Regions from separate parts of the Dethiothermospora halolimnae genome, predicted to be linked through region 2. Evidence: a T-box and tRNA genes for the amino acid it is inferred to sense, from the RefSeq annotation. Region 2 holds a T-box; the other holds one or more tRNA genes.
What was found. The T-box of region 2 lies ahead of serS (serine--tRNA ligase). A T-box ahead of a tRNA ligase gene usually reads a tRNA of that ligase, here a tRNA-Ser.

Region 1 (18,999 bases), on a different contig from region 2:
TTCTATTATTGGTTTATTTGGTCCTAATGGTGCGGGGAAAACTACACTATTAACTACATTAACTGGATTTATTAACAAGTATCGAGGAACAATAAGTGGACTAGATAAAAGAAAAATTTCTTATTTACCTGATAAACCATTTTTATATGGATTTATGACATTAAAGTTAGCTATAGAATATTATTCAGATGCATTTCATGATTTTGATTATGATAAGGCTATTAGGTTATTTGGAAAGTTAAAATTAAGTCCCCAACAAAAAATAGCTGAATGTTCTAAAGGCATGATAGAGCAAATACATATGATTCTCGCTCTTTGCAGAAATGTAAATGTATATATTTTTGATGAACCTTTAGCATCAGTAGATCCCCTTACTAGAGATGATATAATGACAATGATCAAGGAAGAACGATATCCTAATAGTGTTGTTATTATTAGTACACATTTAATAAGTGATGTGGAATCCTTATTTGATGAAGTTATAATGATTAAGGATGGAGAAATAGTATTACATGAAAGTGTGAAAAGTTTAAAACATAATAACAATTTGAGTTTAGAAAAAATCTTTAAGGAGAAATTAAAATGACAGTTTGGAAAACAGAATTTATTAAATATAGCAAGTTTTTCGGTGCTCTATTGGGTATAGAAGTTATCCTTGATACTTGTAAATATTTTAACGTAATACCTATTGTAGGTATTACAGACACAGTATATTCTTTTTGGCAAATGCTTTCTTGGATAGCAATAGTACTTTTCGTTACATACGAGTGTTTTTCTTTCTTTTATTTAGGAAAGGATTGCTTATTACACATGATTTCAAATAATAGACATAAAGTTCTTATAATGAAATCCGCGGTATTTACATGTTATATGATGGGATACTTTTTTATTGAGTTTATTAGATATATGATTTTCTTACAACCAAATACTGTTAATTCCCCAATTAAATTAGCTTTTCTTTATACAATAAGTAAATTTATTTCAATTTTATGCTTTTTATCTTTATTATTAGCTTTAATATCGTTAATAAAGTATTTAAACAATAAAATAATAGGTCTTATAGTGCTTGTTGTAACATATGTTTCTTTAACAGCTTTTCAAGCCCAACTTCTTTATTCTAATATAAATCAGCATACACCTGTAAACTGGGTTATTGGAATAGTGGATGGAACAACTGGTATGAATACATATGTTAATATAGTGCCAATAGTATTTTTTCCTATAAAGGCAATAAAGTTCATTGAAAATAGTTTTTATGGTGTTTCAATTATTATGAATCTTGTTGTTTTGATATGTTGTTTAAGTATCTTTTTTATTATCGGAAAAGCCTCTAAATTTAATTTTATTAAAAAATAATTTAAGAAACAAATCAACAAAATGCTAAAGAATTTAACTTGTGTTATATTTAATAAGTTTTTTTAAATCTTTTAAGACTCGAATATATCCGAGTCTTTTTTACGTTAAAAAAGTTATAAATATACTTGATCATTATAACATAAATGTAAAAAAAGCAACTTGGTAATATGTCAAGGGAAAATTTTAAAAGAAAATACTATACGAACCTTTAAATGTACCAGTTGTATCTTTCTTCAATATTATTAAAGCTTTAGAAAATGAAGTAAAAACAATCGATAAAGCTATTGAAAAAGACCATTAAAGGTAACAATACTACTGAATATAACTCTCTTATTTTTATACCAGGTATCGGGCCTATTATCAGTAGTGGTACTCTTGCTGAAATTGGTACCATAACATCTTTTAGCTCTTATAATGGAGTAGCTAGATATGCAGACAATACATAGAGGACTAATCAATTTGTAACTATTCTTCTGATAATACTAGGATGACCAAAACTGAGGGTCAACCTATCTAAGAAAAATAAAGTGTTTTTCTAAAACTCAATACCAATAAACCCAACTTCATTAAAATCAGGACTCGATAAACTAATACTATAACTACTTCTAGTTAACATCTCTCTACTAAAGGAAACCATTTGTGCCCCAGTCCTTGATGGGGTGCCTAAAAATATAATATTATTATCATATACAACTCCCTTTTCTATATTAAAGTTATATACGAGAAAACCAATTTTATCTTCATCTATATCATTATAATTTTCAAAGAAAGCTAGGCTATTAAATAGTTTAGCCTGTTTTTTAGGATCACTGGGAATTTTAAATATATTATAAAGGTTTTCGCAAATTTTTTTAGGTAAAAAGACTACTCCTTTGGTATAGTTTTTCTTCCAATATGGATGATATAGTGGGCGATTATAGTCTTTAGATCTATAATTAAAGGTTAGATTGATACTTTCTCCTTTATCTAGCATATATTCTAAATCGGGGATATTATTATCACCATTAGTACACTTATCTGCATATAGGTTCTTATTTTCCATGGGGATATATTTAGATAATTTCTCTTTTAATTTTTTATTTTCTTCTTTTAGTTGTTCTAAATTATTTTCTTTATTGGGAATTGATATAGAATCTGGTTTTGTAATCTCTTTTTTACCATATTGGGGGTTACCATAGGAACTATATAGATAATCTATTTCGTATCCCCCTTCTGTGGTTAACCTAAAAAGAAAGTCATCAGTACTTTTATCTTTTGATAATATATCATTTATATGGATTGCCACAACTTGGACTTCATTTCTAGAAGGCTTACCTATTAATAGTATTTCATTATCTATTTTTTTTACATTATGGACATCAAAGTCATAGACTAATAAATTGGCATAATTTAAAAAGTCTATATGTACCTTTTCATTGAAACCTAAAGAAGCGGTAAAATCAAAATTTCCACTGGCCCCTTGGGGAAATATAAAAAGTTTATGTCTGGCCTCTGATATTTTTTGCGGTAGATATAGCCAGTTTCTAAAGAATAAATCCCTCCACTTATAATCATATATAGGGCGTAAATATTCGGGATTATAATATATAATATCAAAGGGTATCTCTATTCCATCATTTAAAATTTTAGGTATTGGGGTTTCAGCAAAACTATCTGTATTTCTAAATTTATCTACATATATGGCCTTATCTTCACTTGGAAACATATAATTAAATATTTTCTCCAGTTTATTATTTTCTAACTTTAATTCTTTTATATTATCATTAGGGGTATCTCTACTTATTGTGGCAGTATATAGATAGGATTTTGATATTAATAAATATACAAATAAGATTATTATCATAAACTTAATTATTTTTTTCATAGTATTCCTCCTAGGGAAGTTATAATACTATTACTATATTTATTAATGAAAGGATTTATATATGAAGGATTAAATTATATTTAGTCCAGACCGCTCTGTACTTTGCACTTTGCACCAAACAAAGAAGGGCCCAAGGCCCTCCATTTGTTTAAACCAATGCTTCTAATAATTCAGTAGATTTATTTACAAGATCAGGTTTGGTAGTCTTAGCGCCTTTAAAATTTCTATCCTTTTCAACAGGTTTTACTCCAAATCCATCTAAATCATAAGCCACCATCATTGACTTATATAAACTGGAGTTAATAACTAAAAACCATTCCCTAATTAACTTATGATTTTTAGGTAAATGTATAAACTTTATATTTTTATGGGGAGTTAAAGCTCTATCATTTTCTCCAAAAACATATATTTTATCAACATTTTCAGCAATATCTAAAAATCTATCCCATATCTCCTCTGCCCTAGACAACTTTTGAAAGCCTACATACATCTTTCCATCGGGCCTTTTCCTATTAAGAAGGGTTGTCTCCATTATGTAACACATTCTTTCTAGATTTGGAATATCAGTTTCATACTTAAGGGTTAAAGAATTTAGTATCTTATCATTTTCATTTTTCTTTAACCTTTTAACCTCCCCTGTAACCTCATCAAAAATCTCATCATAAAGTGAAATGTTTTTCATTTTTAATACCCCCTAAATTTTATAATCGTTTATATATAGATAAAGATATTAAGCTTACAATAAAGCCCTTTATTAGATTAAAGGGTGCTATAACGTAGATAAAATAAGTTTTTATATTATCTACATTACTATTAAACTTTGATGCTAAAGCTAATATCTTATCCACGGTTAAACCTAAAATCTTAGAATATAAAGGAAAAATAATAAATAGGTTAACTAAAACTGAAGTTAGAGCCATTATTATAATAGAAAATAAAATAGATATAATAGGTTTTTTGGTCTTTAAATATGTATATGTTAGGGAAAAAACTAAGGAACCCCCTATTACAAAATTAGCCAGCTCTCCTATACCAAAATTTTTACTTATAACAAGATGTATTAGATTTTTAATAAATACTATTAATACACCTATCTTAGGTCCCATAATAAGACCACCTATAATCCCAGGAACTTCACTTAAATCAAGTCTTAGGAATGGAGGGAAGAAAGGTATATTAAATTCCAATAACATTATTAAAAATGCTATAGAAGACAATATGGATACATATGTAATCTTATAGGTTGTCTTTATACTTGCTTTCATAAAAAAACCTCCTTTTAGAGTATAAAAGGCCCACCGTTAAGAATAACACTCTTAACAAGCGGGCCTGATACTTAAAATATATACTATTCATTTTTCCATTATATTCTACGGTAATTATACAAAATATAAAAGATATTGTCAATGACCTTTGTCTCCTCATCTCTGCATTGAACAAAGAAGTGCCAAAGGTACCTTTGTTTTAAATTATTTGTTAAAAAATTATAAAATAGGGGTATATATGTTTAATAGACAGTAATATAATGATATAATAGGTTAAATTTAAAAATATAAAGGAGGTCTATGGATGTTTATAAAAAATATGATTGAAGATAAGAAAAGACAAAAAGAAAAGGAACAAAAAAAGAAGACGGCGAAAAAGGTTGCTGCAGGCACAGCTATAGGGTCAATACTAGGAGCCGCTGCTGGGGTTTTATTTGCGCCTAAGGCAGGTAAAGAAACAAGAGAAGATATAAAGAATAAAGCTGGAGAGGCAAAGGATAGTGCTAAGCAAGGTATTGATAATTTAAATGAAAAGAAAAATGAACTTAAAGATAATATCAAAAAATCTGTTAAAGACATAAAACAAAAAAGAAAAAAGGTAAAAAAAGATGTAAAGGAAGCTAAAGAAGAAATAAAGGAAGATATAAAAGAAGAAAACAAATAAAACTCTAGGAGGGCATTATGGATACTACGATTACTCTTGGGGATTTAGGCCTTATTATACTATTCATCGTGGCAGTTGTCTTAGGAATATACTTAATAATGATGATAAAAAAATTATTTAGTGTACTAAAGAATGTAAATGAAATAATAGAAGAAAACAAAGAATCCCTTACAGAAACTATGAATTGTTTACCGGACATTTCTGAAAATGTGGACAATATAACTAAAAATGTAGATGAATTTTTACCCTATATCATCGACGACGTAACGGACATAACAGGAGATGTAAAGGGGAGTGTTAAAAAGGTAAATAAAACCGTAAATAATGTGGGAGACAGCGTTGAAAAGACTGTTTCCACGGTAAAGGAAAGTACAGAGGGTGTAAGTACTTACATATCGATAGTAACCCAAATAATAAAGACTATAATGGAATACGTTAAGAAGGATAAGTAGATCTGTGTATGCAGGTTTAAAAAAATTGACAATTGACAGTGGACAATGGACAGTTAATATACAAATCGGCTTTAGCCGATTTGTATATAGTATTTTACGAACAAAGTGAGTAAAATCACATTTAATTGTCAACTGTCAATTGTCAATTATCAATTAAAACAAATTTGACAAAATATCATTTAACATATATAATAGATATCCGTTGGGAAAAACAAATAAATTAAACTATTACAAAAATTACCAATGGAATATAGTTGACATAATGATATAATTTCTGTATAATATATATTTGTAACACACAAATAAAAAACATTTTACGGAGAGATGGCTGAGTCTGGCTGAAGGCGCTCGCCTGGAAAGCGGGTAGGCGGTTTTGCACCGTCTCGAGGGTTCAAATCCCTCTCTCTCCGCCAATAGTAAGTTTGCCGTGCTAGACGGGGAGGTAGCGGTGCCTTGTAACCTGCAATCCGCTATAGCAGGGTCGAACACCATATTGAGGCTTATAGTTTTTAGGTCTGCCCTAAGTAAGTGGCGCTGACGATTGGGTCCTGCGCAACGGGAACCCATGAACCCCGTCAGGTCCGGAAGGAAGCAGCGGTAAGTGGACTCTCTCGTGTGCCGTGGGGGTGCCTGATTTGAGCTAACTGCTTAGGTAACGCTGGGAACCGTAAGTCGAGATTGGTGCACGGCTTAAAAATAAGACCACGAAATATTTCGTGGTCTTATTTTTATACAATAAAAAGGGATTATAAAATTTATGTCGAATAATAAGACAATAATAGAAGTTTATAAATCCACAGAATTGGCAGGTGCTAATATGATATTTAATACTTACAGAAAAAAACTAATCGCTATATTTGTAGTTATAGCCATGGTACCTACCATTATTATAGCATTAGGCATAAACTTAAAGGTTGAAGATGAAATAGTTAAAAACACAATTAGGGATAAAGCAAAATCATTAGAACATGAAGTGGAAAAAGTAGACATATGGTTTCAAGATAAGGAAAAAACATTGGAAACTGCTTCTAATAATTACTCCTTTTTAAAGGATATTATAGGAAGTGAAAATAGTAAAGATAGATTAAGAAAATACTTAAATACCCAAATTTTAAATAATAAAGAGTTTTTAAATCTATATATAGCCTTAGAGGATGGAACAGATTATTTTTCTATTAAGGGATTTGATCCCAAGGTGGATACTAAAAATAGACCCTGGTATAGAAATGCAAAACTAGCAGGAGGCCCCATATGGACTCAACCCTATAGGGATATGATTACTAATGAGAAGGTAATAACTTTGTCTACCCCTATATATGATAATACTGGTAACTTTCAAGGGGTAGTGGGAGCAGATTTTAAGGTAGAAACTATAGTGGACACTATAAAAAATATAAATACACTTAAAGATTCCAGTACATATCTAGTGGGACCAACAGAAAAAATATATAAGGTCATTGGAAAAGATATATTAGCCAAAGAAGATGATGAAAAAGTAAAGAGTTTCTTAGACTATATAAAGTTTAGAAACTATGGACAGAAAGAATTTGAAATTGGAAAAGGATATATATCTATACATAGTACTATTTCATCTATTAGATGGAAAGTGGCATCTATAACACCTAAAGAGTATTTTTATGGTAATACAAACAGGATCAACAAATATCTAGCTCTAGCATTGGTATTGACATTAATATTAGCACTGATATTAGCTATAATTGTATCAAGAATTTTTTCCAGATCCCTTGATAAATTAATAGAGGGAACTAGGGAAATACAAGATGGAAACTATAATTATAAGATTAATCTTAATAACAATGATGAGTTTGGTCAGTTAGCTGAAGGATTTAATACTATGGCTGCCACCATAAGGGATAAAACTAAGGAGCTAATTGAAAATAATAGTAGTCTACAGGAGATGAATATAGAATTAGAGGCATCATATGAACAGTTAGAAGCAACAACAGACCAGTTAAACGAATCAGAAAGTAGATATAGATCATTGATTGAGAATATGGATGAGATAGTATGGGTTATTGATAATAATTTTAATATCGAATTTTTAAATGATAAGATAAATGATATGATGGGATATTGCAAAAACCAGTTAATAGGGAAAAATTTTAATGAAATTATTAGAAAATGTGGAGATTTAAATTACGATTTATTAGAACAAATAAAGGAAGAGGATTTAAAAAACTATCCATTTATATGTGTCAATAAAAAGGGAAAAGAGATTATTACAGAGATCAGTACAAATAGAATATATGAATCAAATAGATTGGTTGCAATACAGGGTGTTATAAGGGATGTCACAAATAGAAGTATAATGGAAAAAGAAATAATAAGAAGAAATAATGAGTTATCTACAATTAATAAAATAAGTAAAACTCTAAACTCCACCATGGACCTAGAGACATTACTTAAGAATATGACTAGGGATATAGTTAATATGCTAGACATACCATTATGTAGCATTAGACTTTTAACGGAAAATAACAAGCTTAAACCAGTAGCCCATTATGGAGAATTATCAAATATAGTAAGCGAAGATAATATAGGTATAGACGAAGATGTGATAGGAGAAGCTGTAAGAAAGGGTAAGATAGTTGTACTTAATAAAAAAGATAAAAAGAAAATGAATAAATATAATAAAGGATTCTTTAGCAAAAAAAGTAAAGTTAATTTTGCAAATATAATCCCAATTAAAAATAGAAATGAAGTTTTAGGGGTAATGCTTATAGCAACTAAGGAACCAGTGGAAAAAAGTGAGTTAAATATTACCTTATCCCTTTCTAATCAAATGGCAATGGTAATAGACAATATAAACCTTTATCAAGACTTAAAAGAGGGTTATATAAAGACCATAAAGACATTGGCTGCTGCCGTTGAAGCAAAGGACAAATATACAGAGGGACATTCTTTAAGGGTATCTAAATATTCAAAAATAATATCTAGGTATATGGGTTTTTCCAATGAATTTTGTGATGAAATAGAATTTGCAGGAATATTACATGATATAGGGAAAATAGGAATAAGTGATACAATACTTGGTAAGCCCGGTGCATTAACAGACCAAGAGTATGAAATCATAACAAAACATCCTACAATAGGAAGTAATATATTAGAGAACACAGGATTTTCTAACATAATAATGAATTCCATTAAGTATCACCATAAAAGATATGATCTGAAAGGATATCCCAAGGAAGACAATATAGAGCCCCTCCCTATAGAGGCATGTATAGTTGGAGTTGCCGATGCCTTTGATGCAATGACATCAAGTAGGTCTTATAGAAAGGCTATGGACTTTGAGGTGGCAATAAAAGAGCTACAGGATAATAAAGGGACTCAGTTTCATCCAGATGTTGTAGATGTGGTTATAAAGATATTTAAAGAAGAGAAAGAATCTATAAAAGAAATAGCAACAACAAAAATCTAAAATTAGGGACCTATGGTCCCTTCTTCTGGTATAACCTCTAATATTCTGATATAATAATATATTATACAAAATGTAGGTGATTTTATGGCATATCAATCTTTATATAGAAGATTTAGACCAAGAAATTTTGAAGAGTTATTAGGTCAAGAACACGTTATAACCACTCTAAAAAATCAAATAATCAATGACAATATAGCCCATGCATATTTATTTACAGGAACTAGGGGTACAGGAAAGACATCCACGGCTAAATTATTCTCAAGGGCTGTAAACTGTCTAAATAATGAAGATGGGAATCCTTGTAATGATTGTGAAGTTTGTAAAGGGATACTTGATAATAGTATAATGGACGTAGTAGAGATGGATGCAGCTTCAAATAATAGTGTAGATGATATTAGAGAATTAAGGGAGAAGGTTAAATATCCCCCTTCAAAGGGAAGATATAAAGTATATATAATAGACGAGGTTCATATGCTATCTAAAGGGGCATTTAATGCCCTATTAAAAACATTAGAAGAACCTCCAAAGCATTTAATATTTATATTAGCCACAACTGAACCTCAAAAGTTACCTGCTACTATTAGATCCAGATGTCAACGATTTGACTTTCATAGAATAAGTTCAGAATATATAATAGAAAATATGCAGGATATATGTGATAAATTAGGTGTTAGTGCAGATATAAAAGCCCTTAATCTAATCGCTAGAAATGCCGATGGAGCCATGAGGGATGCCTTAAGCATATTAGATCAATGTATATCATTTACAGATGAAAGCCTAACATATGATTATGTATTAACAGTGCTAGGTATAGTTAATAATCAGTTAATCTTTGATCTATGTGATAATATATTAAATAAGGATCTAGATAATGCCCTTAAGGCTGTGGAGGATATAGTTAATAAAGGAAAGGATATAAATCAGTTTATAAAGGATTTAATAGTTCATTTTAGAGACTTGATGATAGTAAAATCCTCTAAAAATGTTAATCACATAATAGATGGTACAGATGAGTTTATAGATAGATTAAAAAATCAAGGGAAAAATACCAACCTATCAACCATTACTAAATGTATAAATATTTTATCTGAGGCAGAAAATGAAAGTAAATGGTCATCCCAACCAAGGATAGTTTTAGAAATCAGTATAATAAAATTATGTGATAATAATAATGAGTTAACTATAGAGGGGCTATTAGAAAGAATAAATAAATTAGAAAATGTAATTAAAAGTGGAAATATAACTATTAATAATAAGAAAAAAACTAATGGAAACAAAAAGTCTATTGTAAAAAAAGAAGCTATAAATAGTGAAGAAAAAAAGGAAGAAGCCATAGAAAATCACACTTTTTCCGGCGAAGCATCATTTAAAGCAATAGAAAAAGCTTGGCCAGATATTTTAGGAAAAATAAAGAAGGGTAGAATAAGTATACATGCATTATTAAGGGAAGGAAAATTGCTAGACTTTAAAAATAATACCCTAATTATATCCTATGATGAAGGATTTGGATTCCATAAAGATGCCATTGAGAAGAAGGATAAAAAAGAATATATAGAAGATGTAGTAAGTAGACATTTAGATGCAAAGGTCTATGTGAAATTTGTTATGGAACAACAGGAAGATGATAGCCGTGAAGATTTAGTTGAAAAAGCCAAAAACATATTTGGTGATGATATAGTTGAAGTTGAGTGATATATAAACTTTAAAATATATAAATATAAATAACAAGGAGGAGTTGTATATGGCAAAAGGAGGATTCCCAGGAGGAATGGGAAATATGGGAGGCATGATGAAGCAAGTTCAAAAAATGCAAAAGAAAATGGCTAAGATGCAAAAAGAACTGGAAGAAAGAGAAGTTGAAGTAACTGCCGGTGGCGGTGCAATAAATGTTAAAGCCAATGGTAAAAAGGAAATATTAGAGGTTAAAATAGACGAAGAAGTTGTAGATCCAGATGATGTTGAAATGTTAGAGGACCTAATAGTTGCTGCAGTTAATGAAGCCATAAGAAAAGCAGATGATATGGTTTCAAAGGAAATGGGAAAAGTAACAGGAGGCATGAATATACCAGGATTATTCTAATGAATAACTAAGATAATCTAGGTATAAGGTAACCTTCGAATGAATTCGAAGCTACTATAAAAGGAATAAATCCCAATAAACTATAAGGGAACTCATTCCCCCTAATGTGGAATAAGGGAATTCATTCCTTAATACTGTAGAAGGGAATTCATTCCTTAATACCGTAGAAGGGAATTCATTCCCCGTATTGGTTGTTGGGGGATTCGTAATCCCCCAACTAATTTAAAATTGAAAAAGCCGGCCATGCTTTTTGGCCGCTTTTTTACTCTGGAGGGATATTTATGGAATATTTTGCTGTTCCAGTTGCAAAGCTTATAGAAGAGTTTGCCAAACTACCAGGTATAGGGAAAAAGACCGCCCAAAGATTAGCTTTCCATATACTAGACTTAAACACTGAAGAAGCAAATAGCCTTGCAAAATCAATTGTGGAAGCTAAAAAAAATATAAAATACTGTAGCATATGTAGTAATCTAACCGATAGGGATCCTTGTCCAATATGTAGTAGTAAAAAACGGGATAAGAGTGTTATATGTGTTGTGGAAGATCCTAGGGATATTGTGGCAATGGAAAGAACTAGGGAGTTTAATGGACTTTATCATGTATTACATGGAAGCATATCACCTATGGATGATATAGGACCAGAGGATATAAAAATAAAGGAATTATTACAAAGGATAAATAAAGAAGAAATAAAGGAAGTAATAATTGCTACAAATCCAACAATAGAAGGAGAAGCAACTGCCATGTATATATCAAAGCTTTTAAAACCTATGGGAATAAAGATAACAAGAATAGCCCATGGTATTCCAGTTGGTGGAGATTTAGAATATGCAGATGAAGTGACCCTTTCTAAGGCTTTAGAAGGAAGAAGAGAGATATAAATTAGATCTATCAAAAAGGGAAAAATAGCAAGAAAGTCTTATAACTGAAAATAAAGTTTTATCAAAAACATGCTCTTAAAGACATTTTGAATTCTTTAAGAGCATGTTTTTGTTTTTACGAGAAGGTAAATGGGGTATGATATTAGAATAAATAAAGAAACAGTATGGATACTTAGAATGACATAGAATTAAAAAATATGGGGAATTACGACATGTTTTAAAAATTAGTTTTTATAAAAAAGGGAAATATGTGAAATTAAACTATCGAAGGATATGGTGATAAAAATGGTAAAAAAAAGAAAAATCATACTAAGCAGTATAATGATATTGATAGTTTTAACATCAATACTATTAATAACCTTTACAAGACTAAACAAGTATCATGAAACAATCATTGGTTTAACTGATGAAGAAAAAATAGAAGATTTTGAATACCTTTGGGATAAATTATATAGTTCATATCCCTTTTGGAATGAGGTTTCAGAAAGTGGCATTGATAAGGATGCTGTTTATGAAGAATATAAGAGAGAGATAAAAAAATCAAATACAGATATTGAATTTATGAAAGAAGTTCAATACTTTTTAAAAGAATTTAAAGGTTATGGTCATTTACTTGCACTTGATGGGCATATGTATAATTTTTATGACAATACCTTTACTCTATCAAAAACTGAACTAGATGATGAAGAAGTGAATGAAATGAAACCTTGGTATGAGGCTTTATATAATCCCATAAGCAAACATACTTACTCACTATTAGATAGTAGTCACAAGGGTTTTAGAAGCACAAAGGGATTGAAAGAAGAATATAAAGAACAAAAATTGAATAGTGGAAATAAAGGGCAAGTTAATGGAGAAAACTTAGAGTTTGATATAATTGATGATAAAAATATCGCCTATATTAAAGTAAAGACATTTAGATTTGATAATATAGAAACCGACCGTTTAAAACTAGAAAAATTCTTTGAAAAGATTAGGGAATACCCTAACTTAATTATTGATATTACAGATAACAGTGGGGGAAGTGATAAGTATTGGCAAGAATTAATAGTATCACCAAACTTATCAGAAAAAAAGACATCTAAACGATACTATTTAATAAGACAAAGGGACATCACTACTCCATTTTTAGAGGCGAGGTTTGATGAAAACTCAATTTTTCCAATTTCAACATTGCCAGAGTTCGATGGTCTTAACAAAGAAAATTTATCACTTTTTTCACATTATGTTATAGATGAAGAAACTATACACCCATCTAAAAAATCAAATGGATTTAATGGGAAAGTATGGGTACTAACTAGTCCTAAGGTATATTCTTCATCGGAAAATTTCGTTATGTTTTGTAAGAATACAGGCTTTGCCACTTTAGTTGGAACACCTACAGGTGGAGATGGCGGTGTGGCAGATCCAATACTGTTTCCACTTCCTAATAGCGGGCTTATTATTAGGTTTAGTATGTTCTATGGACTAAATAATGATGGAACTGGAAATGAAGCCAATGGAACTATTCCAGATATAACAATACATAATGATGAAAGTCCACTTGAACGAACTATATTAGAGATTAAATAGGTAATTAGTATTTGAAAAGGAGAAATAGTATTATAAAAAGAGTATTTAAAAATAGTGTTAAGATACAAAAAATTATAAATATAATTGGAACAGCAGGAACAACCTTAATAATTTTATTGCTAACTTTGCTAATACAGAGGAGGGTTAGAAGGAAAATTAGAGAAAGGAGAGGGATTCAGTGTATAAACTAAAGGAAGTAAAGTATAAAGATATTCTAGATATAGACAACCTCCATATTCCAAAACATAATATTACTTGTATTGTTGGAGAAAGTGGTAGCGGAAAAACAACATTGTTAAGGTTATTGAATAAATTAATCAGTCCAAATAGGGGAGAGATTACCTACAAAGAGAAATCCTTAGAAGCAATTGACCCTATTAAACTTAGGAGAGAAGTTATCATGCTTCCACAAACTCCAGCTATATTTAGTGGCAGTGTAAAAGAAAATTTACTTATAGGATTAAAATTTAGTGAAAAGACGTTTGTATCAGATAAAGAGTTATCTAGTATATTAAAAACTGTAAAGTTAAATAAAGAACTAGAAGAGGATGCTGGGAAACTATCTGGGGGAGAAAAGCAAAGGCTAGCCCTTGGTAGAATTATGTTATTAGAACCGGAGGTTTATTTATTAGATGAGCCTTCTTCTGCTCTAGATGAAGAGACAGAACAGATGATAATAAAGAAGCTAGTAGATCATACAAGGAGAAATCATAAAACCTTAATTATGGTAACCCACTCTAAAAAAATTGCCAAGGAATTTGCTAATAAGATTATTAAAGTAAAGGACGGCAAGGTAGTGAAGGAGGGGGAGTATGGAAATCAATAACATAATAGATCTTAGTATATTTCAAATGATTGCCGCCTATGTTTTTGTGATATTAGTACTTATAATGGTTAAGATTAGGGGGATATCAAGGGAGAAGGAAATAGTAATTTCTACTATAAGGATGACATTACAACTGATTTTAACAGGATATATACTTGTTTATGTATTTGACAATATAAGTCCTTTAATAACAATCGTAATAATCATTATTATGGAAGCATTTGCAATCCACAATATCTATAAGAGAACTAAAACTAAACTATCGAATAAAATAAAGAAAATAATCGCAATTTCAATGATATTGGGGACCCTATCCAGTTTATTATTTTTCTTATTTGTAGTTATCAATATATCCCCTTGGTATGACCCAAGGTACTTTATTCCTATAGCTGGAATGTTAATTGGTAATTCAATGACAGGTATTTCACTAGGTGTAACTAGGTTAATAGATGGAATCCATAGTAAAAAGAATCTTGTTGAATCAGCATTAATGCTTGGAGCCACCCCAAAGATGGCATCTAAAGAAATTGTTGATAATGCATTTGATTCAGCTATTTTACCAACTATAAACTCCATGGTGGGAATGGGAATTGTATTCTTACCGGGAATGATGACAGGACAGATCTTATCAGGGATATCCCCTGTGACTGCTATTGAATACCAGATTGCCATTATGTTAGGTATATTAGGGAGTGTTGCTTTAACTGTAATCCTATTTGTTAACCTAGGGTATAAGACTTTTTTTAATGAAGAGAGCCAACTGGAACTTGAAGAATAATAAATAAATTGAAAGGATAAAAAAGGGCCCCGTGGCCCTTTTTACAACGTTCCTATTTTATTAAATGGAAAAAATCTAAATAACCCCTTAGCCCTAACATTCCCCATTGGAATGGGACCCACCATTCTGCTATCGCCACTATGGTTTCTATTATCCCCCATTACAAAAATATGGTCTTTGGGAACCTTAAAGGTCTCATTTAATTGGGTCATTTCTTCCCTTATATAGTCTTCCTTTACTAAACTACCATTTCTATAAAGTTTATGATTTTTTATCTCTAATGTATCTCCAGGCTTGCCTATTACCCTTTTAACCCAGATATCTTCATTAACATTACCTGTAAGCATACTAACTATAGAACTATCCCTAAACTCATCCTTAAGGGTCCTAATATGATTAACATCTCCGTCAACAATAACTATATCTCCATAATCGAAATCTAAATTAAATAAAGTATTATTTTTAATAGCCAAGATTCTATCTCCATGTTCTAAATTAGGTAGCATCGATGCACCGTCAACCCTACTTGACTCTATAAAAAATACATTAATAAATAATGCTATAACTAAAGCAAATAATATTGATTTAGTCCAATCTATAACTTCCTTTAATATTTTATTTTTAATAATGACCACCTCTTTAATGTATATATAGTTGATATATGCCATTATATCATAGACAAGTTATTAAGGAAAAGACTTTCTAGTATAAATATCTAAAAAATGGCAATACTCTCAAATAGAATAATATTTTGGGGGTATATTTATGGAGAACAATACTTTATATGAAACTCTAAACAATAAATTTAAAAGTTTTTTTTCACGGAACAATATAAATGAACAGAAGGATGATGATAAGGACTTACTTTATATGCTAAATAGAGCCCATGAAGATTGGCAGGATGCAGAGGATTACTTTAATAATGTTACGGAATCTGACCTTATAGATTATGCAGTTTTTAAGCTAGAGGCCACTAAGAAAAGATATAGTTATTTATTAAAGGAAGCAAGAAAAAAAGGCATTCATGTGTAATATTTTTTTCATATCTCTATATATTTAGTATATAGACATGTATATATAGGGGTGGTTATATGGGTGTAGATATAAGTGCCAGTGTAATAATTGCATATATGGTTGGGCTCATAATGTTATATCTTGTAGGATGGCTATTGGTTATACCATTAAAGTGGATTTTTAAATTATTAATAAATGGATTAATAGGAGGAGTAGTTTTATTTGTAATTAATTTTTTTGGAGGGTTTTTTGGATTTTTTATTGGCATTAACCCTGTGACGGCACTAATAGCAGGTTTTTTAGGAGTACCAGGAATTATTTTATTGATTGCCCTTAAGTATATTTTAAATTTAACTTAATCATTAAAAAACTGTTATAAAAATTAGGATGTTTAATAAAGTTAAATAATGGTATATAAAAAATAAGTCCAAAACTAAATATTGGATTTATTTTTATTTGAAATATTCTAAATTTTCTGCTTTAATATATATAAGGAATAAAATACAAAAAGGGGGAATTTTTATGCCAATATCAAAATTAAAGGTTCAGTTAAGAAATAGTGGTGGAAAATCAGCTTCCAATAAATTAAGAAAAGAAGGATTTATCCCAGCTGTAGTGTATGGACATAATAAAGAGACAAAGTCAATAAAGATTGATGAATCCATGATGGAAAAGTTATTAAATAAATATGGACAAAGGGGTACCGTTAATATGGAACTAGACGGAGAGGTAGTTCCTGTAATAATTAAGGATATACAAAGACACACAATAAAGGATAATTTACTACATATAGATTTTCAGCAATTATCCGATAACGAAAAGATTAAAATACAGGTTCCTATTTACTTAGCGGGAAAAGAAAAGGTAAAGAGTTCAAAAACAATATTACAACAACAATTAATGGAACTTGATATTCAATGTTTACCTAAGTATATACCCCAATCTTTTGAGTTAGATGTTTCTAATCTTAAATATGGGGAGGCATTATTGGTAGAAGATATGGATGTATTGAATGATGAAAATATAGATGTGTTAAATGAATTATCAGAGGTTGTTGTATCCCTTACATCAACCACCAGCGATGAAATAAGCGAAGATACTGATGAACCAATATATGAAAGTGATAAAAGCATTTTGGAATAGAGGAAAGTTGAGAGATTAGGGCTTGGATGTATCCAAGCCCTATTTTTGAGTTTAAAGTATTTATAATTTTTAAATATTTAGGAATTCATTATTTAAGTTGAAGTAAATTCATCGTTTAAATTGTTGTGGTATTTATTATTTAAATTGTTGTGGTATTTATTATTTAAGTTGTTGGGGGATTCGTAATCCCCCAACTTAAAAATTTCCTCCTCCCGTTTAAAAAAAATAACTTTGGACATACTAATGAAGAAAGACGGGAGGGATGTTTTTTGAACAATCTTTTAAGCTGTGGTTTAAGAAATGAAACTGGAACCAATGCAAGTCATAGAACAAGAAGAAGGGGTAATGTTCCAGGGATAATATATGGTCACCACTTTACAAATTATCCCCTAGAAATTGATAGCAATCAATTAAATAAGCTAATAAGGGAATTTGGAGAAAATGCTGTTATAAGTGTGTCAATAAATGGAACTGATTATCCAGCTATGATAAAGGAAGTACAAAGGGATGTTATAAGCGATGAGATAATACATATTGATTTACAACAGGTAAATGTATCTGAAAAAATACATACCCAGGTACCTATAACCATAAGTGGTAAAAAACTTATAAAAGACAATGGGATACTGCAACAACAACTTGAAAAAATTAATATCGAATGTTATCCAAATGATGTTCCAAAGTCTATATCTGTTGATGTATCTAATCTAACCCTAGGAAATTCATTAAGAATATCAGATGTAGAATTTGGAGATGAGATTTCAATATTAAGTGATACCGAAGAAATAATAGCAACCCTTTCAACATTTAAAGAAGAGTTTCTAGATGAAGATGAACCAAATGATGACTTTATACAAGTGAAAGAAGAACCTAAGCTAGTAGGGGAAGATGAAAAAACAGAAGAAGAATAAAGGATGAATCCATATGGATTCATCCTTTATTTTTATATAAAAAATTATGAGTAATATAGGGTTTGAGCATAATACATTTCTAATCTATTCTCTATTCTTTATTATTTATTCCCTGATTAAAATCAATACTAGACTCCTATATAAAATATAAGAAGAATATGTTATAATATAAAAAAGGTAAAAATAAACAATATTACTAAAAGTTCTGTAAATTTAAATGGGAGATGATTGGATGAAAATGCTATTATTAATAATCTTACTAATTCCTATCTTTTTATTTCAACTTTTTATAATTGCCGATATAATATCTAATTCTAAAACATCCAAAAAGTCCATAAGAAAAAGAAATAACAGTTATAACATAAAAAGAAAATCAAATATAAGAATGATAAAATAAGTGTAGGACTCAATATATTGAGTCCTACACTTATTTTATCTCTCCTCTCTCCCTTCTCCACTTTCCACTATATGTTTGTGATATAATAAACCCATAAAAACCCCAGAAGGAGGTAATTTTTATGAGAAGAGTCAATGTTAAAGAAATAACCAATAGAGTTAAAGAGATGTGTATAAATGCAAATTATAAGTTAAGCAATGATGTTATTAATAAAATAAAAGAGTCTAAAAATAAAGAAACATCTCCAATTGGAAAGGATATATTAGATAAATTAATCATAAATGAAAAAATAGCTAGTACAGATAGGGTACCCATATGTCAGGATACTGGCATGGCAGTGTTTTTTATAGATAT
Region 2 (13,085 bases):
GATATATCCATATGTTAATAGTCCATATAATAGTATCATCTATATTATTTGCAGACTTAGTTTACTATAATCATTATAACTTTTTACCTTCGGCTAGAGCTCTTACATTACTGGGACTTGTGCCAGCTGTATCCGATAGTGTTTTTTATATATTAAAACCTATACACTTTATAATGTTATTAGATATAGTACCCCTTATAGTTTACTTTAGTAAGCAAAAGGGTGAAAAAATGATGTTTACTAAAAAGGGAAGATTTTTAAATAAATCAGTGGTTGCAATAATGTTATTATTATTTATTTTTACTACAGTTTATGTATCAGGGAACAGTATACATGCATATAGCAATTATGGGGTATATTCATATCACGTAAAGGATATATATGAAATATTTGCAAATGAAGAAGAAAAGGCCTTTGATAAAATGAATATCAAGGAGGTTATTGTTGACACTGTTAAGGAAAAGAAACCTATAGAGAACAGGAAATATTTTGGTATAGGGAAAAATAAAAATATAATAACAATTCAATTTGAATCTTTACAAAACTTTGTAATAAATAAGAGTTATTATGGACAAGAGATAACCCCAAACTTAAATAAACTTATAAAAGAAAATAGTATTTATTTTAATAATTTTTATCAACAGGTTGGACCTGGAAATACGTCAGATGCTGACTTTGTAAGTCATAACTCCATATATCCAACTACTAAATATGCTACTACAAAAGAGTTTATCGATAACAATTTTTACACTATGTATAATGTTTTAAAGGAGAATGGATATAGTAATAAAGTGTTTCATGGATATAAGGCTGATTTTTGGAATAGAAGTAACATATATCCTTCCTATGGTGTAGAGGATTATATTAGTTTAGAAGATTTTACCCTAGATGAAAAAATTGGTCTTGGGTTAAGTGATGAATCCTTCTATAAACAGTCCATAGAAATATTAAAGGAAATGGACAATCCCTTTTATGCATTTATGATATCACTAACAAGTCATAATCCCTATGAGATACCCGAAAATAAAAGGGAACTTGATTTATTAGATAAACATAAGGACACTTTATTTGGAAATTATCTTCAGTCAATAAAATATTCAGATAAAGCATTAGGTGAATTTATAGATGATTTAAAGGATCAAGGCTTATATGATAAATCTATAATAGTTATATATGGAGATCATCAAGGATTACTTCCAAGAAAACATGCTGATGAAAAGGGCAATTATGAAATTATGACAGACTTTCTAGGCAGAGAATATAATTACAGAGAGTCTATGAATGTTCCATTTATAATTAATATTCCTGACTTAGGGAAATCAGAAACAAATCCAATAGCAGGAAGTGAGATTGATTATATGCCTACCATATTAAATTTATTAGGTATAGATGATTATAAATCAATATATTTTGGACAGGATTTAAATAATACAAAAGAAGGGTTTGTGGCATTCCAATATTACTTGCCTAAGGGTTCTTTTATAGATGATGAAAAGGTATTTATTATGTCAAAGGATGGTATATATGAAAATAGTAAGGCTTGGGATTTAAAAACTAATAAACCGATAGATATAGAAGAATGTAGAGAAGGGTATAAAAAGGCTATTAAAAGAATAACCCAATCCCATTTCATATTAGAAAGGGATTTAGTTGACGAAATTATTAATATAAAAAATTAAATATAACAATAAAGGGGTTATTCTATTAGCTCCTTTATTGTTATTTTACTTTATAGAATATCTTGTAAAAGATAAAATTCAGTGGTAGAATATAATTAAAGAAGAGGTCATAGAACCTCCATTTTGTGGAGTTTAAAGATATTTTATTAAAATAAACTAGCTTAGAAAGGATGTGAAAAATGGAGGCTAAATTGAGAAGAAAAAATATATTAAATAAATTAAAAGAAAGGGATAATCCTATAAAGGGTACAGATATAGCAGATATCTTTAATGTAAGTAGACAGGTTATAGTTCAGGATATTGCCATACTAAGGGCTTCAGGAGAAGAAATACTAGCTACACCCCAGGGATATATGGTTATGGGGAGAAATAACGATAAACTAGTGAAAACCATAGTCTGTAAACATAAGGGATATAAAGAAATAGAAGATGAGTTAAAAACGATAATTGATATGGGAGGAAAATTATTAGACGTCATTGTAGAGCACCCCATATATGGAGAGATAAAAAGTCCCCTTATGATAGGCTCAAGAATAGATATAAAAGATTTTATGGAAAAGTTAACAGATGAAAAGGCTGAACCACTATCGTCTTTAACAGGTGGAATACATCTTCATACAATAGAAGTTTCAAAAGAAGATATATTTTTAAAAATAAAACATGAGTTAAAGGAAAAGGGATATTTAGTGAATAATAACTAACAATTAATATTTTTTTACCATAGATGACAAGACAGTAGTAAATACAAGGAGGAAACATATGAAAAGTAAATTTTCCATAAAAGATTATATTATAAAGGTATTAAACGGTATGGCCTTGGGACTATTTTCATCACTAATTATAGGTTTAATACTAAAACAAATAGGAACACTTGTAAACTTAGATATATTAGTTAACTTTGGACTAGTGGCCCAAAGAATGATGGGGCCAGCAATAGGTGCAGCAGTTGCCTATAGTGTGGGGGCATCTCCCTTGGGAATATTCGCATCTACAATAACAGGAGCAATAGGTGCAGGGACAGCTATACTTGACGGTAAAGAAATACTTCTTAATATAGGAGAACCAGTGGGGGCATTTATTGCATCCCTAATAGGGGCTGAAATATCAAAACTTATACAGGGAAAAACAAAGGTGGATATAGTATTAGTCCCTGCTATTACAATAGTCGTTGGAGGATTTGTAGGATACTATATAGCCCCATGGATAACCTTGCTGATGAATTATATAGGTGAAGGAATAAATAGTGCAACCTATTTAAGCCCAGTACCAATGGGAATAATAATATCAGTATCAATGGGCATAATGCTTACTTTACCTATAAGTAGTGCTGCCATAGCCATATCCCTTGGACTTGATGGATTAGCAGCAGGGGCCGCTACAATTGGGTGTGCATGTCAAATGATAGGTTTTGCAGTGTCATCCTATAGGGAAAATAAGATTGGAGGACTCATATCCCAAGGGTTAGGAACATCAATGCTTCAGATTCCCAACATAGTTAAAAATATAAAGATATGGCTCCCTCCAATTATAGCATCGGCTATATTGGGACCAATAGGTACAAAGGTATTTGAGATGAAAAATAATAGTATGGGCGCCGGTATGGGAACCAGTGGATTAGTTGGTCAATTTGGAACCATAGAAGTTATGGGAAATGAAGCTATATTAGGTATAATACTTCTTCATTTTGTTTTACCTGCTATAATAACATTAATGATTTCAGAATATATGAGAAAACTAGGATATATTCAGTATGGAGATATGAAACTTAATGGATAATGATTGAAAAAATTGAAGTTGGGTAGTATAATGTAATAAACGTTATACTACCGTTTTTTTATGAAAGGAGTTGTAATATTGAAGGGAAAAGGAAAATACTTTATGATTGTGGCCATACTTATAATCATATTTGTAATCAGTTCTTTTAGTGGAATAATAAACTTTATAACTGATTATAAGTGGTTTAGTGAGTTGGGCTATACAAAAACATTTTTAACAAAATTAAGAACACAACTTATGATAGGAATACCATCATTTCTTATTATATTCTTTTTAACATTATTTTATTTAATAGCTATTAAGAAAAAATATTATAAAGATAGCTATATAATACCTGAAAAGAAGGGCGAAAAGAGACTTAATGTCATTTTAGGGATAGTATCGGCATTTATCTCATTTTTTATCTCAACATCCTTTGCGGGGAATTTATGGTTTAAGATACTACAGTTTACAAACTCAACTGATTTTAATGTCAAAGATCCTATATTTAATAATGACCTATCACTATACATATTTAAATTACCATTATTAAAGGAAGTTATTAGTTTAATATTACTATTGTTATTTATATTTGCAATAGTAACGGTGGCTTTTTATGCTTTACTATTTGTAATAAGAAGGCCCAATAAAGAAGGTTCCAATGTATTTGACTTTGAAGAACTAACTAATAAAAAGGAATTTGATATAAATAAATTATTTAATAAAAAACTATTAAACAAAATATTAACCCAAGTTGCTATTATTGGTTTCTTAGTATTTATAATAATAGCAGTAAATAATATTTTTAACTCATACGAGTTATTATATTCCACAAGGGGAAAAGTCCATGGTGCAAGTTATACAGATATTCATGTTACTCTTTGGGTATATAGAATAATGGCAGTTGCTGCTGTGGTTTCTGGAATAGGCTTCTTGGTTGGAGTATTAAAGAAGAATAAAAAGTTAGCACTTTTTGGACCTATACTACTTATAGCAATATCCATATTAGGTAATATTGGAGCTTCTATTGTTGAAAATTATATAGTTAAACCGGATCAAATATCGAAGGAAGAGAAATACCTTAAGCATAATATAGAGTTTACACAAAGAGCCTATGGATTAAAGGATGTAACAATAAGGGATTTTCCCGTTAATCAAGATTTAACTAAGGAAGATTTACTTGAAAATGAAGAGACAATAAAAAATATAAGAATAAATGATTATAGACCTACAAAACAGGTTTATTATCAGCTTCAAGGGATAAGACAGTATTATACTTTCAATGATATAGACGTTGATAGATACAACATAAATGACAAATACACCCAAGTCTTTCTATCAGCTAGGGAATTAGATAAAACAAGACTTGATGAACAGGCAAAAAACTGGATAAATCTTCATCTTAAATATACCCATGGATATGGTTTAGCATTATCTCCAGTTAACTCTGTTACAGAAGAGGGGCAGCCGGAACTTTTAGTTAAAAATATACCTCCAACAACCGATACAAACTTAAAAATAAATAGACCGGAGATATATTTTGGTGAAATGACCAATGATTTTGTAGTAGTAAATACCGATGAAAAAGAATTTGACTATCCCCAAGGCTCAAATAACAAGTCTACTATTTATGAAGGCAGTGCAGGAATAGAATTAGATGGATTAAATAAGTTATTATTCGCAATAAAACAAAGAGACTTAAAACTGCTTATATCGGGAAATATAAACTCCGATAGTAGGATAGTATTATATAGAAACATAAAGGAAAGGGTAAGAAAGATAGCGCCATTTATAGACTATAGTGGTGATCCATATTTAGTTTTAAATCAACAGAACGGAAAACTTTATTGGATTATGGATGGTTTTACCCTAAGCTCTAAATATCCATACTCAGAGCCATATAAGGATACTAGTATTAATTATATAAGAAATTCAGTTAAGGTAGTAATAGATGCATATAATGGTGATGCAAACTATTATGTTTTTGATGAAAAGGACCCTATTGTGTCAACATATTCAAAAATATTTAGTGATCTATTTAAAACAAAGGATCAAATGCCAGAGGGGTTAAAAAATCATGTAAGATATCCTACTGAATTATTTAATATACAGTCGGATATATATAGGGCATATCATATGGATAATCCAGAGGTATTCTTCTCAAGGGAAGATTATTGGACAATAGCTAATGAAAAGTATATGGAAGAGACTCAAAAGGTAGAGCCAAACTATGTAATGTTTAAGTTACCAGAAGAGGAAAAAGCAGAATTTTTATTAACAATACCATATACTCCCGATGGTAAAGATAATATGACAGCTTTATTTGTAGCTAGAAACGATAAGGAAAACTATGGCAACTTGGTACTATATAAATTTCCTAAAAATAAAAATATACCAGGGCCTATGTTAATAGAATCTCAAATAGATCAAGATTCAGAGATATCACCCCAATTATCACTATGGGACCAAAAAGGCTCAAATGTATTGAGGGGTAATCTACTGGTTATACCAATTCAAAATTCATTGCTTTATGTTGAACCAATATATTTAAAGGCATCCAATGAAAATAGTTTACCCCAGGTGAAAAGGGTAATAGTATCATATAATGATAAAATTGTTATGGAAAAGAATTTAGATACGGCTTTATCAAAACTATTCGGAACAGTTGATACAGGGAAAGATGATGATGGAATAGTAGATGAGGTGGATACAGATAAGATAGAAGGAGATATTAAGGATATAATAGATAAGGCAAATGATTTATTTAATAAAGCCAAGGAAGCATCACAGGAAGGTAACTGGGCAGAATATGGCAACTATATTGAACAGCTAGAAAAGGCTTTAAATCAATTAAATAATGTTTCTAATGAAGAATAAAGGGTCACTTATACTACTGGGATAGTGACAATGTACTTGAAAGATTATCTAAGGGGGCATTTGCCCTCTTTTTTCTATATTAAAATTTTTCAAAAACCCCTTTAAAATATGGTTAATATGACGATATATAGAATATAAAGGAAAAGAGGGGGAGATTAGAGATGAATATAAATTCTGTAAAAAGTAATACTTCAGTAAAAGTAACCAATCCTATGGATAGAGCCATTAATATTTTGGAAAAGCAAAAGATACAATTACAGGAAAGGATAAGTAAAGTTAAAGAAAGTGATAGAAATTATAAATCAAAACAAGAGGAAATAAAAAACCTACAGGAACAAATTGAACAAGTAAATCAATTAATTCACCAAAGAAAGATGGAGAAGATAAAAGAAAAACAAAATCATAAAGAAACAAATATACAGCATAATAAAAAAGAGTATACTAAAGAAGAAATAGACGAAATAAAAATGAATAATATGATTAGTATAACTCAAAATTATAGTGAAATTGCTAATCTAAGCAAAGTAAGTAAAGGGCTAAAAAATGGAGCAAATATATTAAAAACAGAAGCAAAGCTAGACCTAAGTAGAGGCAATGGAGGTAAAGAAAAATTAGAAAAGGCAGCACAGTTAGAAGCAAAGGCTTATTCATTAGACAGTAAAATATCTAGTAAAAGTAATGAAATAAACAAAAGTATTGATGAAATAAATGATATAGATAAGAAAAGTAAAAACAAATTAGAGAAAACAAAAGATAATAAAATAGAATCAGAAGAAGTTGAAGAGAAAAATGAGGATAAAAAAATAAAGGGATAAAAAAATTCTATCCCTATTATCTCATCCGTTTTAATTTTATATCATCAATGGACATATTATCTAGTTCTTTAGCCTTTATTGCAATATCATTTCTATTAATAATACCCTTGTCCACCAGTAACTCTATGATACTTGCAAGGGCTAAAGTATTTCTATAGTCCACTTCTTTCATATCACTTAATTGAGACAATATATTTAAATTGCTCATGTGAAGACCCCCTAAAAAATAAATTTTATCTTATTAATATTATTGGCATAATAAATATTTATATACAAATAATATAAGTATATATAATAATATAATTTTTCTTGATAATAATTATATTATATGGTATAATTCATTTTAAAATATAGGATAAAGGCTACGATGGGAAGCAGTAAATAATTATTCTTTTATAGAGAGTTAGTGGTTGGTGGAAACTAATAAAGGATATTATTGAATCCGTCCTGGAGCATTTTACTTGAAGGTAAAACCCTTTGCACAGGTTATAGTGCAACGAGAGAACCGTTATGGTTAACTAGGGTGGCAACGCGGAAAACCTTCGTCCCTTTTTTAGGGATGAAGGTTTATTTTTATGTTTTTTATAATACTATATAAGGAGGAGTTAAAATGTTAGACATAAAAAAAATAAGAACAAACCCAGAAGAGATAAAAGAATTATTATCAACAAGGGGTGGAGACTTTAACATTGATAAAATATTAGAGTTGGACGAAAAAAGAAGGGAATTATTAGTTGAAGTTGAAAACATGAAAGCTAAACAGAATACAGTTTCTAAAGAAATACCAAAGTTAAAAAAAGAAGGTAGGGATATATCAGATATATTAAAAGAGATGAAAACATTATCTCAAGATATAAAGGATATGGACCCCAAAGTTAAAGAAATAGAAGGGGAACTAAATAATATACTTTTAACAATACCTAATATTCCAAATCCAGAGGTTAAAGTGGGAAATGATGAAGAAGATAATATGGAGATAAGAAAGTATGGAGAGCCTAAAGAATTTGAATTTGAAGCAAAGCCCCATTGGGATATAGGAACTGAACTTAATATGTTTGACTTTGAAAGGGCATCAAAAATTGCAGGGGCAAGATTTTCCCTATTTAAAGGATTAGGTGCAAAACTTGAAAGAGCCCTTATAAATTTCATGTTAGATATACATACTAATGAAGAAGGATATACAGAAATATTACCACCTCTGATGGTAAATAGGGATAGTATGACGGGAACAGGACAGCTTCCTAAATTTGAGGAAGACGCGTTTAATATACCAAGTAAGGATTTTTTCTTAGTTCCAACTGCAGAGGTACCTATAACTAATCTTCATAGGGACGAAATTTTAAATATTAGGGAAGTTCCAAAATATTATACAGCTTATACCCCTTGTTTTAGACAAGAAGCAGGGTCTGCAGGCAGGGATACTAGAGGATTAATAAGAAATCATCAATTTGATAAGGTAGAGCTTGTAAAGTTAGTAAAACCAGAGGATTCCTATGATGAGCTAGAAAAGTTAACAAATAATGCAGAAGAAGTACTTAAAAGACTAGAACTTCCTTATAGAGTTGTGGAATTATGCACAGGGGATTTAGGCTTTTCATCAGCAAAAACATATGACTTAGAAGTATGGATGCCAAGTTACAATAGATATGTTGAGATATCATCTTGTAGTAACTTTGAAGATTTCCAAGCAAGAAGGGCAAATATAAGATATAGGGGTGAAGATAAAAAGCCCAAATATGTTCATACACTAAATGGATCAGCTCTAGCAGTTGGAAGAACAGTAGCTGCAATACTTGAGAATAACCAAACTGAAGATGGTAGTGTCATAATACCTAAAGAACTAAGACCCTATATGGGAGGAATTGAGAAGATAGAGAATAAATAATAGATAATGTGGGGACTGGATAATACCAGTCCCATAGTTTATAACTATTAAAATAAATTTTGAAAGGTAGTGGGTCATGAAAAACAACAAAAAAGTAGCTTTAATATTAGTTATAGTTATGTCTATTACACTAATACTTATGGGATGTAATGGTACTGAAGAAAATACTAGTGATATAAAAATACAAGATGACAAGAAAGATGAAAGTAGTGTATCTATAAATTATAGTGATAAAAATTATGATACGGTTTTAGTAAAGGATTATAATAACTTAAAACTAGATAAACTTAATAAATATAATATAGATGTTAAATTCAATCCCCAGGACAAAAGCTATAAGGGAAAGCAAATGGTTAAGTATGTAAATAATGAAAATGTAGACTTAAATGAAGTATACTTTCATCTCTATCCAAATGCATTTAAAAGAAAAGAAACGGCTCCCTCTTTATTTGGAGGTATAAGTTCTGCATATCCCGATGGATTTAAAGAGGGATATATGGACATAAAAGATATTAAAGTTAATAATACTGATGTAGATTATTCAATAAGTGGGAAAGGAAATACCATCCTTAAGGTGCCTTTAGATGAAAGTTTAAAGCCCGGGGAGATTGTTGAGATAAATCTAGAATATTTTGTAAAACTTCCCCCTGCTAGGGATAGATTTGGATATGGAGATAAAACATTTAACTTTGGAAACTGGTATCCAATAGCAGCGGTATATGATGATGAGGGCTGGAATCTGGATCCTTACTATAGTATAGGAGATCCTTTCTATAGTGATACAAGTAACTATGACATTAGTATAGAAACTCCAAAGAACATAACTATAGCATCATCGGGAAATATATTATCTGAGGAGATAAAAGATAATAAAAAAATTTGGAAGATTGAGTCTAGACTAATGAGGGATTTTGCATGGGTTGCCAGTGAACACTTTAAGGTACTAGAAAGGGATGTTGATGGAACATTAGTAAAAGTCTATGTACTAGATGATAACACTAATGAGATAAATAAGCTAGTATTAGACATATCTTCAGATTCTATAGATATTTTTAATGATACTTTTGGCAAATATCCCTTTGGCCAATACTCTGTGGTTCAAACTAGTTTTCCATCGGGGATGGAATATCCAGGTATAGTATTTATAGGTGATAAATACTACAATAAATCAAGAAAAGGATATTTAGAAATAGTCATAGCCCATGAAACGGGACATCAATGGTGGTATAGTGTTGTTGGTAATGATGAGATAGATGAAGCTTGGCTAGATGAGTCAATAACATCCTATTCAGAAGTGGTATATTGTGATGAAAAATATGGAAAAGAGGCATCGGAAAAATACTTTAAAAATAATGTTGAAAGTGGATATACCCGTGTAAAAGAAATTCTGTCTGATGATAGGGTGTTAAAACCTTTAAATGAATATAAAAATTGGACCGATTATGGTGCTTTAGCATATAATAAGGGAGCCATCTTTATCCATGAAATAGGGAAAAAATATGGTGAAGATACACTATATAATATACTTAAGAAGTATTTTAAAAAATATAGCTTCTTAATAGCAACAACTGAAGATTTTAAGAGGGTATGTGAAGAGGTTACCGGTGAGGACTTAACTGAGATGTTTAATAAGTGGATATATAATAAAAATTAGTAGATATTATCTACTAATTTTTTACTTATCAATAGGATATAAACCTAAGTTATGTTATAATGTTCATATGTTGTAAATAATAGGGGGAGATAAAATGAAGAAAAAATTTACTTTTTTATTAGTATTTTTTATTACTATATCCATAGGATTTAGTGGAGCTTATAATGCAGCTATTAAGAAAAATCAAGCTATAGAAGACAACAACATAACTAGGAAAATGGGTAAAGAATTTTTTATAAGAAATAGAGAAAAGCTAGCACAGAGATTAGAAAATAATTCTATGGTTGTATTATTTTCCAATCACTCAATGACCGATAGAAAATATTACCCTAACAGCAATCTTTATTATTTCACAGGGATAGATGAAGGATATAGCATATTTGTTATGAAGAAAATAGACAATAAATTAGAAGAAATTCTTTTTATAAAAAGTCCTAAATCTACCAAAAGCAGATGGACTTCAGATAGTTTAAATGAAAAAGAGGCAAAAGAAATATCAGGAATAGAGGATATAAGGGGAACAACTAGTTTTAGTACAGATGTCAATAATATAAAGAGTATATATTTAGACGTTAATATATGGGATAAAGATAGGTTTATAGAGAATTTAAGGTTAAAGGATGATAAGCCATATATATTAAAAGAAGCCAAAGAAGAATTTGCATTGGATATATTAGACAATCATTCCAATATAAATATAAAGAGTATAAAGGATAAAGTTTCGGAACTTAGAGCTATTAAGACAGGGGAAGAGATAGAAAAAATAAAGAAGGCGATTAATATTACTAAAGAAGGAATAAAAGAACTTATGAAAAATGCTAAACCAAATATGATGGAGTATGAACTTCAATCATATTTTGATTTTACTGCTGCAAGAATGGGCTCCACTGAACATTCATTTTTACCCATAGCAGCATCAGGGAAAAATGCAACTATCCTTCATTATGATGCTAATAATAGTAAGATAAAAGATGGAGACCTTATATTGTTCGATGTTGGTGCAGATTATCACCATTATGCCAGTGATATTAGTAGAACATTTCCTGTAAATGGGAAATTTACAGAAAGACAAAAACAAATATATAATATAGTATTAAAGGCTCAAAAAGAAACAATAAAGGCGGTAAAACCCGGTATCACTATATTAGACTTAGATGATATAACTAAGAAAATTTTATTTGAAGAATGTAAAAAAATAGGTCTCCTTGAGACGAAAGAAGAACTAGGGGAATATTACTTCCATAGTGTGTCCCATCCAATGGGACTAGATGTACATGATTTGGGAATGTTCTCAGAACTAAAACCGGGTATGGTTATAACAATAGAACCGGGTCTTTATATAGAAGAAGAGGGGATAGGAATAAGAATAGAAGATGATATATTAATTACAGAGGATGGCTATGAAAATTTATCTAAAAATATAATAAAAGAAATTGATGATATAGAAGAATTTATGAATAAATAGTAACTAAAAGTCGATGTTTCACGTGAAACGTCGACTTTTAGTTATATAAGAAGATATTATTTCTATTTGAAAAAATTCACATTTAAAAAAGAAGATAAAAATGATAAACTATAAAGGGAATGGGTATAAAAGTAATTTAATGGAGGTAAACAGATGAAAAAAACTTTGATAGCAGTTATATTAATAATATTTATGGCTACTTCTATTTCCTATGGAGATGGTAATTTAGAAGATAATGTAAAATCAGTACTTGTAGGGGATTTTGAAACAGGGGATATAATATATGAACATAATACGGACAAGCCACTTCAGATAGCCAGTTTAACAAAGCTTATGACCTATTTAGTTGTAATGGATGATATAAAAGCTGGTAATATAAGTCTAGAAGATATGGTTACAATAGGAGAAGAACCAACTAAAGTAGGGGGTTCATCCTTTAATTTGAAGTTAGGAGAGAAGGTAAAACTAAAGACATTAATTGAAGGCATGTTAATACCATCAGGAAATGATGCCAGTGTTGCTATAGCTGAACATGTGGCAGGTTCTGAAGGGGAATTTACTAATATAATGAATCAAAAGGCCAAGGAAATAGGGCTTAATACTGCAAACTTTATAAATGCATCGGGTATGCCAGTTAAGGATAATGGTCAAAATAGTATGAGTGTTAAAGATCTATTTAAGTTATCCCGCCATATTTTAAAAGAACATCCAGAGATTCTTAATATAACAAATAAAGAAGAACTTAATATACCAGAGAGAAACTTTAGAAAAGCCAGTACAAATCCTCTTCTTGATTTAATTCCTAAAGTTGATGGTTTGAAAACAGGTTATACTGGAGATGCTGGGAACTGTTTAATATCTACCATGGAAATATCAGATAACAACAATGATAAACCCTTTAGAGTTATAGCGATACAAATGGGAGCTAAAACTAAGGAACAAAGAAAGGAAACTA

Region 1: it has a tRNA-Ser gene. The T-box ahead of serS (serine--tRNA ligase) is inferred to sense a tRNA for this amino acid. The anticodon was not compared.

What each region holds. Positions count from the first base shown of each region.
Region 1 is NZ_JBAKFX010000008.1:41,397-60,395, reverse strand. Features, by position in the region: gene V6137_RS05370 (ATP-binding cassette domain-containing protein) at 1-586, shown strand, start outside; gene V6137_RS05365 (hypothetical protein) at 583-1,356, shown strand; gene V6137_RS05360 (transposase) at 1,641-1,802, shown strand; gene V6137_RS05355 (hypothetical protein) at 1,892-3,220, opposite strand; gene V6137_RS05350 (DICT sensory domain-containing protein) at 3,369-3,902, opposite strand; gene V6137_RS05345 (ECF transporter S component) at 3,922-4,485, opposite strand; gene V6137_RS05340 (YtxH domain-containing protein) at 4,790-5,149, shown strand; gene V6137_RS05335 (DUF948 domain-containing protein) at 5,167-5,601, shown strand; tRNA gene V6137_RS05330 (tRNA-Ser) at 5,920-6,014, shown strand; RNA gene ffs (signal recognition particle sRNA large type) at 6,027-6,290, shown strand; gene V6137_RS05320 (HD domain-containing phosphohydrolase) at 6,359-9,043, shown strand; gene dnaX (DNA polymerase III subunit gamma/tau) at 9,128-10,735, shown strand; gene V6137_RS05310 (YbaB/EbfC family nucleoid-associated protein) at 10,785-11,123, shown strand; gene recR (recombination mediator RecR) at 11,405-12,004, shown strand; gene V6137_RS05300 (S41 family peptidase) at 12,290-13,576, shown strand; gene V6137_RS05295 (ABC transporter ATP-binding protein) at 13,755-14,402, shown strand; gene V6137_RS05290 (ABC transporter permease) at 14,389-15,180, shown strand; gene lepB (signal peptidase I) at 15,222-15,815, opposite strand; gene V6137_RS05280 (YaaL family protein) at 15,946-16,212, shown strand; gene V6137_RS05275 (pro-sigmaK processing inhibitor BofA family protein) at 16,272-16,553, shown strand; gene V6137_RS05270 (50S ribosomal protein L25) at 16,717-17,337, shown strand; gene V6137_RS05265 (50S ribosomal protein L25) at 17,607-18,248, shown strand; gene V6137_RS05260 (hypothetical protein) at 18,481-18,645, shown strand; gene V6137_RS05255 (fumarate hydratase) at 18,767-18,999, shown strand, end outside.
Region 2 is NZ_JBAKFX010000071.1:1,155-14,239, reverse strand. Features, by position in the region: gene V6137_RS18500 (LTA synthase family protein) at 1-1,679, shown strand, start outside; gene V6137_RS18495 (transcription repressor NadR) at 1,859-2,380, shown strand; gene V6137_RS18490 (PTS sugar transporter subunit IIC) at 2,439-3,455, shown strand; gene V6137_RS18485 (UPF0182 family membrane protein) at 3,534-6,311, shown strand; gene V6137_RS18480 (hypothetical protein) at 6,473-7,126, shown strand; gene V6137_RS18475 (hypothetical protein) at 7,143-7,334, opposite strand; T-box leader at 7,482-7,679, shown strand; gene serS (serine--tRNA ligase) at 7,737-9,011, shown strand; gene V6137_RS18465 (M1 family metallopeptidase) at 9,088-10,665, shown strand; gene V6137_RS18460 (aminopeptidase P N-terminal domain-containing protein) at 10,760-12,130, shown strand; gene V6137_RS18455 (D-alanyl-D-alanine carboxypeptidase family protein) at 12,284-13,085, shown strand, end outside.